3 regions of the Corynebacterium sp. NPDC060344 genome follow, and region 1 is predicted to be linked to each of the others. Evidence: riboswitches for the same ligand, from Rfam matches in the RefSeq annotation. Region 1 holds a riboswitch; each other region holds the start of a gene.

Region 1 (3,266 bases):
GTAGTCGTCGTTGATGTCGCCGTCGCGGTAGGCCAGGTCGGTGTGGCAGACGCCGCAGGCCTGGACGTCGACGATGACGTCATTGGGGCCCGGGGCGGGGATGACGACGTCGACCATCTCCACCGGGGCGCCCTTCGAGCGGGCGATGATGCCGCGGACGGTGCGGTGGGCGCCGGAGGTGGCGTCGGCTGCGGAGTCGGCGGCGGAATCAGAGGCGGGCCGGGTCTGGTTCGGGTTCTGGTTCGCGGAGTAGTCGGTCATGCCTCCCAGGGTAGGGAGACTCGCCCGTCGCCGCCGCGAGCCCGCTCAGCGGCGCAGGGGATCGGCGAAGAATTCGACTTCGTGCCACGACGACAGGCGGAACGCCCGGTCCATCGCAGCCCGCTCGGTCGTCGTGGCGGTGGTGGCGTAGCGCGAGCAGATGTCGATGGCCTTGTTGGTGTCGGCGTCGAAGGCGTCGTCGGCGTACGTGTCCAGCCAGCGGGAGTACGGGTGGGCGTCGTGGTTCCGGGCGATCAACCGGTGCCCGATGTCGCGGTAGAGCCAGAAGCAGGGCAGCACCGCCGCGATGAGTTCGCCGTAGGAGCCGCGCGCGGCGGTGGCGACGAGATGATCGACGTAGGCGCGGGTCACCGGCGAGGCCTCGATGGTGCCCGCGTTCCCCGCGTTACCGGAGTTCCCTGGGTTCCCTGCATTCCCCGCGTAGCCCGCGCCGGCGTCGTCGCCGAGATAGCTGCGGTGCAGTTCCATCTCCCCGGCGATGGCGCCGTGGGCGGCGTAGGCCCAGAACATCTGCTCGTCTTGGTTGGGGGCCAGTGCCGATGCCGCGGCCAGCGCGCGGGAGTAGCCGTTGAGGTACATCGCGTCCTGGGCGAGGTAGAAGCGGAAGGCCTCTTCCGGCAGTGACCCGGAGGCCAGTCCCTTGATGAAGTCCAGCCCGTCGATCGCCTCGCGCAGGTCGGCGATGGATTCCCACCACTGGTCGGCGATCATCGCCGCATCGGGGGACAGGCCGCGCTCCCACAGCTGGGCGAAGTGGTGGATGGGGCCGTGGCCCTGTCCCACCTCGAGCTCGTCGGCGTGGCGCAGCGAGGCGGTCATCCACGACTTGGCCACCGCGACGGCGCGCACGGGGTCGCCGGTCCGCGGCCACAGTGCGGCGATGGCCGCGGAGATGGAGCAGCCGGTGCCGTGGGTGTTGGTGGTGTCGACGCGCGGCCCGGTGAATCGTTCGGCGGTCCCGTCGGGGCGGACGAGGGCGTCGATGACGACGTCGTCGCTGAGGTGGCCGCCCTTGGCCAGCACCAGGACGTCGTGTTCGGCGGCGACCTTGTGGGCCTGGTCGAGGGCTTCGCCGGGTGTGGTCGCCGGTTCGGTGCCGGCCAGGACGGCCAGCTCCGGGATGTTCGGGGTGACCAGGTCGACGTGGTGGAGCAGGTCGCTCATCGCCGCCTCGGCGTCGGGCTGCAGCAGGCGGTCGCCGGAGGTGGCGACCATCACGGGATCGAGGACGACGATCGGCGTCTCCTCGCCCCGCCGAAGGGCGTCGAGCCAGTCGATGACTTCGGCGATGATCGCGGCGTCGAAAAGCATGCCGATCTTCACCGCATCGATGGCGACGTCATCCGACACCGCGTCGAGCTGCGACCGGAGGAACTCGACCGGGGGCACGTGGATGTCGCGCACCCCGGTGGTGTTCTGGCTGACCAGCGCCGTGACCGCGCCCATGCCGTAGGCGCCGTGGGCGGAAAACGCCTTGAGGTCGGCCTGCAGGCCCGCGCCGCCGCTCGGGTCGGTGCCGGCGATGGACAGCACCCGCGGGATGCGGCCTTCGCGCGACGCGCCGCAGCTGACGCAGCCGGCGCTCCATTCGTCGGGGAACTGCGAGTACGCGGCCCCGGTGGAAAGCGGGCTGTGGTCGTGCGCAGTCGCATGGGCGTCGGCCATGGCAACATCCTTCCGCCGGCGTTAACCGGATCAAGTTCGGCGGGTGTGTTCTCAGCCCGGTCCGCCCGGGCACCCCGTGTTGCGCGTCACGTTAGCAAAGGTTCCGGATCTGCTTTGCGACGTCCCACCGCACTCGTGCAGAAGCCCCCGGCATGGTCCGGCCGCAGTCCCGCCGCGGTCGCCGGGCAGCCGTGAAAATGTCCGGCCGCGGTCCGGCCGCAGTCCCGCCGCAGTCGCGGGACAGCCTCGCCCCGGTGTGCCCGATTTCGGTGCTGGCCTGCGGATTTGGCGTCCATATGCGATCTGGGTAGAGTAATGATCCGTCGCACGGAGACGTGCCGCAGACTTTCCTCCATAGCTCAATGGCAGAGCATTCGACTGTTAATCGAAGGGTTGCTGGTTCGAGTCCAGCTGGAGGAGCCATTAAGGCGGGCCAGGGAATTTTTTCCCTGGCCCGCTTCGTCGTGCGCGGTCCGGGATGCGGGAATAATGCGGGAATAATGCGGGCATCGGCGTTGGCCGGTGCCCGTTTCTTTCTTGATTCAGCGAAAGTGAATACCGGTAATTTCCGCATAAAGCCCATTTCAGCCCCGTGGGGTAAGGCGGGTTCGACCTGGCTAGACCGTTCGGTATGTTTGACTTTGTTATTGCGCCATGGGTGCAAGTTCTATTTGGATTGGTGATTAACCGCCGTCCAATCGGATCGAAGGGTGTATCGGTTGTCCGGTCGAATGTCCGTTGACCAGCGGCGCGCGAGCCTCGTGGAGGCCGCGTTGGAGATCGCGATCGAAGACGGCGTGGGTGCGGTCACGACGAGGAACGTCTGCAGTCGGGCCAACGCCCACCTGAGCGTCTTCCACTACTGCTTCTCCGGGAAGGGGGAGCTGGTCGGCCTGATGATCCGCCGGACGCTGTCGAACCTCACCGGCGGCTTCGTCCACGACGGCGTCGACGACGTCGCCAGCCTCATCCGCCATGCCCACCGCCTGCTGGCGACGCACTGGGACGAGGCCTTCACCCTCTATGAGCTCGTGGTCGCGTCGGCGCGGGTGGAGCACGGCAGCGAGAACCCGCCGAAGTACTTCGCCGGCTTCGCCGACGGCATGGAGATGCTCCTGGCCCTGTACGCCGAACGCGATGGGTACGCGTGGGCGCCGGGCACTCGCGCCGTGTCGGAATTGATCGTCACCTTCCTCGGCGGCGCCGGCGTCGGGTGGGTTTCCGATCACGTCAGCACCCCGAGCGAGAGCAGCTCCGAGGACCTCCTCGACGTGTTCATCACCATGATCGAGGGGCTCAAGGTCCCCGCCTGATCTCCG
Region 2 (3,266 bases), on a different contig from region 1:
AGGGAATGAGCCCGAGCATCCGTGCCCGGCTGACGGCGGCGTGGCGCCCCTTCGCGCCGAGCTTCGCGCTGGCGTTGCGCAGGTAGGCCTTGACCGTTTCGGCGCTCAGCGACAACCGCGCCGCCGCCTCCGCATTCGTGCACCCCAGCGCGACCTGCGCCAGCACGTCGAGCTCCCGGGCGGTCAACGCGGGCGCCTCCGCACTGCCGGCGCCACCTTCCGCCACCGCGCCGCCAACGCCACCAACCCCCTCCCCAACACCAATGCCGCCACCCGCACCAGCCCCGCCCCCGGCACCGGCACCGGGGAACAGCATCGCCGCCAGCCCGCCGGAGGCCGCGAGCAGCTTGTCGCGCGCCTCTCCGTCGGCCGTCGTCGCGGCGATGGCGCGCAGGTCGGCGTGCAGTTCGCGCAATCGTTCCAGATCGGAGGCCCCGGGCCCCTCCCCCGCCTCGCGGATCTCCGCGGTGCTGCGCTGCGCCATGCCGATGCGACGGTCGACCTCGTCGCGGATGCGCAGCTCGGTGCCGGCCTTCGCCGCCAAGCGCATGGCCACCGACCGGATCCGGTCGCCGAAGTCGAACTTCTCGCGGTGCGCGCCATAGAGGACCATCCGCGTTTCGCCGACGGTGGACAAGATCGGCACGGCCATGACGGGACCGAGGCCCTCGTTGTGCACGTGCTCGCGGTAACTGTCGGTGATGGTCCGCGCGGCTTCATAGTCCGCGACGACCGCCGGCCGCCGATCGCGCAGCACGCGCCCGCCGAGTCCTTCGCCGGGGGTGACCGTGAGACCGCGCACCCCGTCGGAGCGCAGCCCGACCCCGTCGCCGATGGTCACGCCGCCCTGCCCGCCGATGCCGAGGAAGACCACCGGCAGGTCCGCGTCCCTGCGCAGCTCCCGCACCAGCTGCTTGGCCAGGTCGCGGTCCCGCGGCCGGTTGTGCGGCATCGGCGCATCCTCCTCATCTTCCTCGTCATCTTCCTCGTCCGCCGCCCGCTCCCCCATCGCCGGCGCGGCGGTGCCCCATTCGGCTTCGTTTCCGAAACATCATAGCCGACGTCCCTGGCCGCTCCGGCACTTTCGCGTCGGGTACGATCGATGCCCACAACCGAATACTTCCCACGGGAGCGCCTACCGAACCGGCGCTGAGAGGGCATCGGGAATGCGGATGCCGACCGTTCGAACCTGTCCGGGTAATGCCGGCGTAGGAAAGGACCACCATGGCGAAGCCTGCCGTGAACCCCATGGACGAGGCCCGGGACCAGGTCACCACCGGCCCGATCTACCGTTCCGAGAAGCTTTACGACGATGTCATGTTCGACGGATCGCCCTTCGGCTCGGAGGATGCCGTCCTGCGCATCCCCGCCCGCCGGATCAACCTCACCGATGGCACGCATTTCGATGCCTACGACACCTCCGGCCCGTACACCGAAACCGATGCGGACCCGGATCTGCACGGCGGACTGCCGAAGACCAGGGACTCGTGGCCGACCCCTGCGCCCGCCCCGGCGTCGTCGCAAAGCCCCGACCTGAAGGCGTCGACCCAGCTGGCCTGGGCCCGCGCGGGGATCGTGACCCCGGAGATGGCGTTCATCGCCGCCCGCGAGGGCGTCGAGGCGGAGCTCGTGCGCTCCGAGGTCGCCGCCGGGCGCGCCGTGATCTGCGCGAACAGGAAGCACCCGGAGCTGGAGCCGATGATCATCGGCAAGAAGTTCGCGGTGAAGGTCAACGCGAACATCGGCAATTCCGTGGTCACCTCGTCCATCGCGGAGGAGGTGGAGAAGATGGTGTGGGCCACCCGCTGGGGAGCCGACACGATCATGGACCTGTCCACCGGCGCCGACATCCACGAGACCCGCGAGTGGATCCTGCGCAACTCCCCCGTGCCCGTGGGCACCGTGCCCATCTACCAGGCGCTGGAGAAGGTCAACGGCGACCCCGCGAAGCTGACGTGGGAGATTTACCGCGACACCGTCATCGAGCAGGCCGAGCAGGGCGTCGACTACATGACCGTCCACGCCGGCGTGCTGCTGCGCTACGTGCCGCTGGCCGCCAACCGCGTGACGGGCATCGTCTCGCGCGGCGGGTCGATCATGGCGGCGTGGTGCCTGGCCCACCACCGCGAGTCCTTCCTGTACGAGAATTTCGCGGAGCTGTGCGACATTTTCGCGAAGTACGACATCACCTTCTCGCTTGGCGACGGCCTGCGCCCGGGTTCCATCGCCGACGCCAACGATGAGGCGCAGTTCGCGGAGCTGCGGACGCTCGGCGAGCTGACGAAGATCGCCAAGTCCCGCGGCGTGCAGGTGATGATCGAGGGGCCCGGCCACGTGCCCATGCACAAGATCGCGGAGAACGTCCGGCTCGAGGAGGAGCTGTGCGAGGAGGCCCCGTTCTACACCCTGGGCCCGCTGGCCACCGACATCGCGCCCGGCTACGACCACATCACCTCCGCTATAGGCGCGGCGATGATCGCGCAGGCCGGCACGGCGATGCTGTGCTACGTCACGCCCAAGGAGCACCTGGGGCTGCCCAACCGCGACGACGTCAAGGTCGGCGTGATCACGTACAAGATCGCCGCGCACTCGGCGGACCTGGCCAAGGGGCTGCCGCTGGCGCAGGAGCGCGACGACGCCCTGTCGAAGGCGCGCTTCGAATTCCGCTGGCACGACCAGTTCGCCCTGGCGCTGGATCCGGACACGGCGCTGGACTACCACGACGAGACCCTGCCGGCCGAGCCCGCGAAGACCGCGCACTTCTGCTCGATGTGCGGCCCGAAGTTCTGCTCCATGCGCATCTCGCAGGACGTGCGCGACTACGCGAAGGAGCACGGGCTGGAGACCGTCGAGGCGATCGAAGCCGGCATGGCCGAGAAGTCCGAGGAGTTCGGCGCCGCCGGCGGCCGGGTGTATCTGCCGCTGTCGGCGGAGTAGGCGGCACCCGAACCGCGGCACCGGCATTGAGGCGCGTCTCACGCTGCCGATCAGCGTTTGTTTACCTTCCGTTCACCTTTATTCCTTTATCGGGACACCTTCGGGGGCGACACTGCGCAGGCACTTGCCAGTCGCGCGACCCGCGCACACGGCCCCGCTCTCCCACGAAGAGGGCACGGCCGGCACGAACAGAATCGAGCATCGATGACGACTCCCCGCCACCCGGGCGATGACGCCACCGCTTCGGCCACCGCGATGGCCGACCGACTCTCGGACGGGCCGGACGGCCCCACCAATGGCACGGACGGCGGCACCGTCGCCAGCGACGT
Region 3 (3,266 bases), on a different contig from region 1:
GGCCGATGCGGGTGATCTCGGCGACGTGGGCGGGGACGAGGGCTCCGGCGTCGTCGAACATGCGGGGCTCGTCGGTGACCCGGCCGAACGTCGGGCGCTGGGGGAGATCGCGGAAGACCTGCGAGTACATGTTCTTCGGGTAGGCCACCGGCAGCAGCACCTCGTAGGGCACCGGCTGGTCGAGGATCACCGGCGCATTCTCGCCCTGCGCGGCGGCCGACTCCAGCGACTGCCGGGCGGTGGTCAACCACTCGCCGGTGCCGTCGTCGTCCCATGCTCCGCGGTAGCCGTTGACCGAAATCGCCGAGGACACCAGCAGGACGCCGGCCAGCGCGAGGACGCCGAAGCGCGACCGCGCCGGCAGGGGCCGGACCCGGTCGGACCACGATGCGGCCAGCGCGAAGCCGATGACGATGGCCGAATCACCGTAGTAGTGCAGCGTGCGGGCCAGAACGTCGGAGGTGTGGTCGCCCGAGCGCATCAGCGTCACCGACAGCAGGACCACCGTCAGGTAGCCGGCGGCGATGACCCACGGCAGCCAGGCTCGGTAGTCGCGCCCGATGGTCACGGCCATGGTCAGCAGCACCAGCACGGCGCCGACGCTGACCAACCCTGCCGGCGCATCGGCCCACGGCTGGCTCGGCGCCCAGCGGTCCCAGAACCACGGGCCGCCGGCCAGGCCGGCCAGCACCTGGCCGAGGCCGTTGAAGAACAGCTCCGAATGCGGCTTCGACGACGCCTCGCCCGCATCGGCGAGGGCGGTCAGCGAATAGAACAGCGCCCACGCGCCGGTGACCAGTCCCAGCGACAGCCACAGTGCGCGGGCCCGCAGCAGGGTCTCGGCGATGGCGCGGCGCTCCATGTAGGCCACGGCGATGGTGATGGCCAACGCGACGGGCGCGACGGCGAGGGCCTTTTCGAAGAAGCCCAGGGCCACGATCAGCCCGACCGTGGCGGCGGCCACGGCGCGGCCGGAGATCGTCCGCTCCTGGCGCAGGCTCGCGCGGATGGCCAGCGCCGTGATGCCGGCCAGCGCCAGCTGCATGGGCAGGGCATTGGCGGCGGCCGACCACCACGTCGAGCCGGGCAGCGTCAGCGGCGTCCACGCCACCAGCGCCAGTGCCGCAAGCGCCTGCCACGACCGGCCGGCGATGTAGCGCAGCGCCCGGGCGACGACGACGGTCACCGCGACCTGCCCGATCAGCATCAGCGCCGCAGGCAACCACCAGTGCCACGGCGCGATCTGGTTGGCCGCCGCCTGGAGGATGAACGCCAGCGGCGCCAGGTGCCCGTCGTGCGGCTGCAGGAAGTAGTCCGGCGTCCACCAGTCGGCGTCGGCGGCGGAGCCGACGATGATGAAGTCGTCCCAGTAGAACGTCCGCCCCGACAGCACCCACGCCCGGCCGAGGGCCTGGACCGCCACGATGGCGCCGACTAGCGCCAGCCACGTCGACCGGGCGATGCGCGGCTCGGGGGCTTCCGGCTGCTCGGTCGCCTCGGGCGCCTCGTGCGCGCCGTGCGCCTCGACGGTCTGGTCCGGGTGTTGACTGCTCATAATTTCCCAACTTTAGGGCGGGTCCGTGAGGTGGGGTACCATTCGGTCGAAATGCGCACGGGAGTCCCGGCGGTCGAGCAGACCACGTGGGGCTGAGAGGAGGGCGCGGCCTGCCGCCCTCGACCGTAGGAACCTGTCCGGATCATGCCGGCGAAGGAAGCGACGGAGGCTCGACCATGTCCAGCAGTCACACGAATGACCGCACCCGCACCAAGAACCGCAACCGCCCGAAGAAGGGGTGGCGGATCATCGACATCGTCACCGCCGCGGTGCTGGGCGTCGCGGTCGGACTGATCTTCGTGGTGTGGAACATCGTCGGCGGCGCCTGGTTCACGGCGGCCGATGCGCTGACGCCGGGCCTCGGCGGGCTCGTCGTCGGGCCGTGGCTGCTGGGCGGCATCATTGGCGGGCTGGTCATCCGCAAGCCGGGTGCCGCGCTGTTCGTCGAGGTCATCGCGGCAACGGTGTCGGCGTTGATCGGCAATCAGTGGGGCATTTCCACGCTGTATTCCGGCCTGGCGCAGGGCCTCGGCGCGGAGCTGATTTTCCTGCTGTTCGCCTACCGCCGTTTCACCGCGCCGGTGGCCATGCTCGCCGGTGCCGCCGCCGGTGCGGGCGCGTTCATCCTCGAGCTGTTCACGTCGGGCAATCTGGCGCGCACGTGGCAGTTCAACTCGATTTACCTCACCTGCCTGCTCATCTCGGGCGCGGTGCTGGCCGGCCTGGTCGGCTGGCTGCTGGTGCGCGCGCTGGCGGGCACGGGTGCGCTGGATCGCTTCGCCGCGGGCCGCGAGCGCCGCGGCGAGGTCTAGCCCGGCAGCCGCGATGGCATTCATTTCCGCGAGCGGTTTCGGGTGGCGGCATGCGGGGCGCCGCAGGGCCGCGCTTTCCGACGTCGACCTCCACATCGAGGAGGGCGAAAAGGTCCTCCTGCTGGGCCCGTCCGGTGCGGGCAAGTCGACGCTGCTCGCCGCGATCGCCGGGGTGCTCGGCGATGACGAGGACGGCGAGGACGCCGGCACGCTCCTCGTCGACGGCGACGATCCCGCCGGGGTGCGCGGCGTCGTCGGACTGGTGCTGCAGGATCCGGAGAGCCAGGTCATCTCCGCCCGCGTCGGCGACGACGTCGCCTTCGGAGCCGAGAATCTGGGCGTGCCCCGCGACGAAATTTGGCGGCGCGTCCGCCGCGCCCTCGATCTGGTCGGCCTCGACGTGCCGCTGGATCATCCGACGGCGAAGTTGTCGGGCGGCCAGAAGCAGCGCCTGGCCCTGGCCGGGGTGCTGGCGATGGGCGCGCGGGTGATCTGCCTCGATGAGCCAACCGCCAACATCGATCCGGAGGGCGTGCCGCAGCTGCGCGACGCCGCCATCCGCGCCGCCGACGCGACGGGCGCGACGCTCATCGTCGTCGAGCACCGCGTCGACGCCTGGGTCGATCATGTCGACCGCGTCCTCGTACTCGATGCGGCCGGTTCTGCCACCTCCGGTACCTCAACCACCGCAGCCCCTTCCGCCACCTCCGGTTCCACCGTCATCGCCGATGGCCCGCCCGCCAAGATCCTCGCCCGCCACGGCGATTTCCTCCGCGACGCGGGCGTGTGGCTGCCGGGTGCGCCTCCGCAGGTGGGCGACGCCGCGCCGGTGCCCGCGTCGGCGACGGCGGCGCTGCTTTTCGACGACCTCGCCGTCGGATACGGCCGCAGCGCCGACC

What was found. A riboswitch is a leader RNA that binds a small molecule or an ion and turns the genes downstream of it on or off. The one in region 1 is predicted to bind thiamine pyrophosphate.
Region 2: it holds a riboswitch for thiamine pyrophosphate, as region 1 does, so the genes downstream of both, thiC (phosphomethylpyrimidine synthase ThiC) here and thiD (bifunctional hydroxymethylpyrimidine kinase/phosphomethylpyrimidine kinase) in region 1, are expected to answer to the same signal.
Region 3: it holds a riboswitch for thiamine pyrophosphate, as region 1 does, so the genes downstream of both, ACFWGD_RS02525 (ECF transporter S component) here and thiD (bifunctional hydroxymethylpyrimidine kinase/phosphomethylpyrimidine kinase) in region 1, are expected to answer to the same signal.

Annotation. Positions count from the first base shown of each region.
Region 1 is NZ_JBHXCS010000002.1:310,206-313,471, reverse strand. Features, by position in the region: gene ACFWGD_RS04145 (S-(hydroxymethyl)mycothiol dehydrogenase) at 1-261, opposite strand, end outside; gene thiD (bifunctional hydroxymethylpyrimidine kinase/phosphomethylpyrimidine kinase) at 307-1,947, opposite strand; TPP riboswitch at 1,938-2,034, opposite strand; tRNA gene ACFWGD_RS04135 (tRNA-Asn) at 2,296-2,370, shown strand; gene ACFWGD_RS04130 (TetR/AcrR family transcriptional regulator) at 2,679-3,260, shown strand.
Region 2 is NZ_JBHXCS010000004.1:245,379-248,644, reverse strand. Features, by position in the region: gene ACFWGD_RS07450 (LuxR C-terminal-related transcriptional regulator) at 1-952, opposite strand, end outside; TPP riboswitch at 1,116-1,232, shown strand; gene thiC (phosphomethylpyrimidine synthase ThiC) at 1,225-2,937, shown strand; gene ACFWGD_RS07440 (Na/Pi symporter) at 3,142-3,266, shown strand, end outside.
Region 3 is NZ_JBHXCS010000001.1:565,762-569,027, reverse strand. Features, by position in the region: gene ACFWGD_RS02530 (hypothetical protein) at 1-1,555, opposite strand, end outside; TPP riboswitch at 1,603-1,731, shown strand; gene ACFWGD_RS02525 (ECF transporter S component) at 1,732-2,367, shown strand; gene ACFWGD_RS02520 (ABC transporter ATP-binding protein) at 2,381-3,266, shown strand, end outside.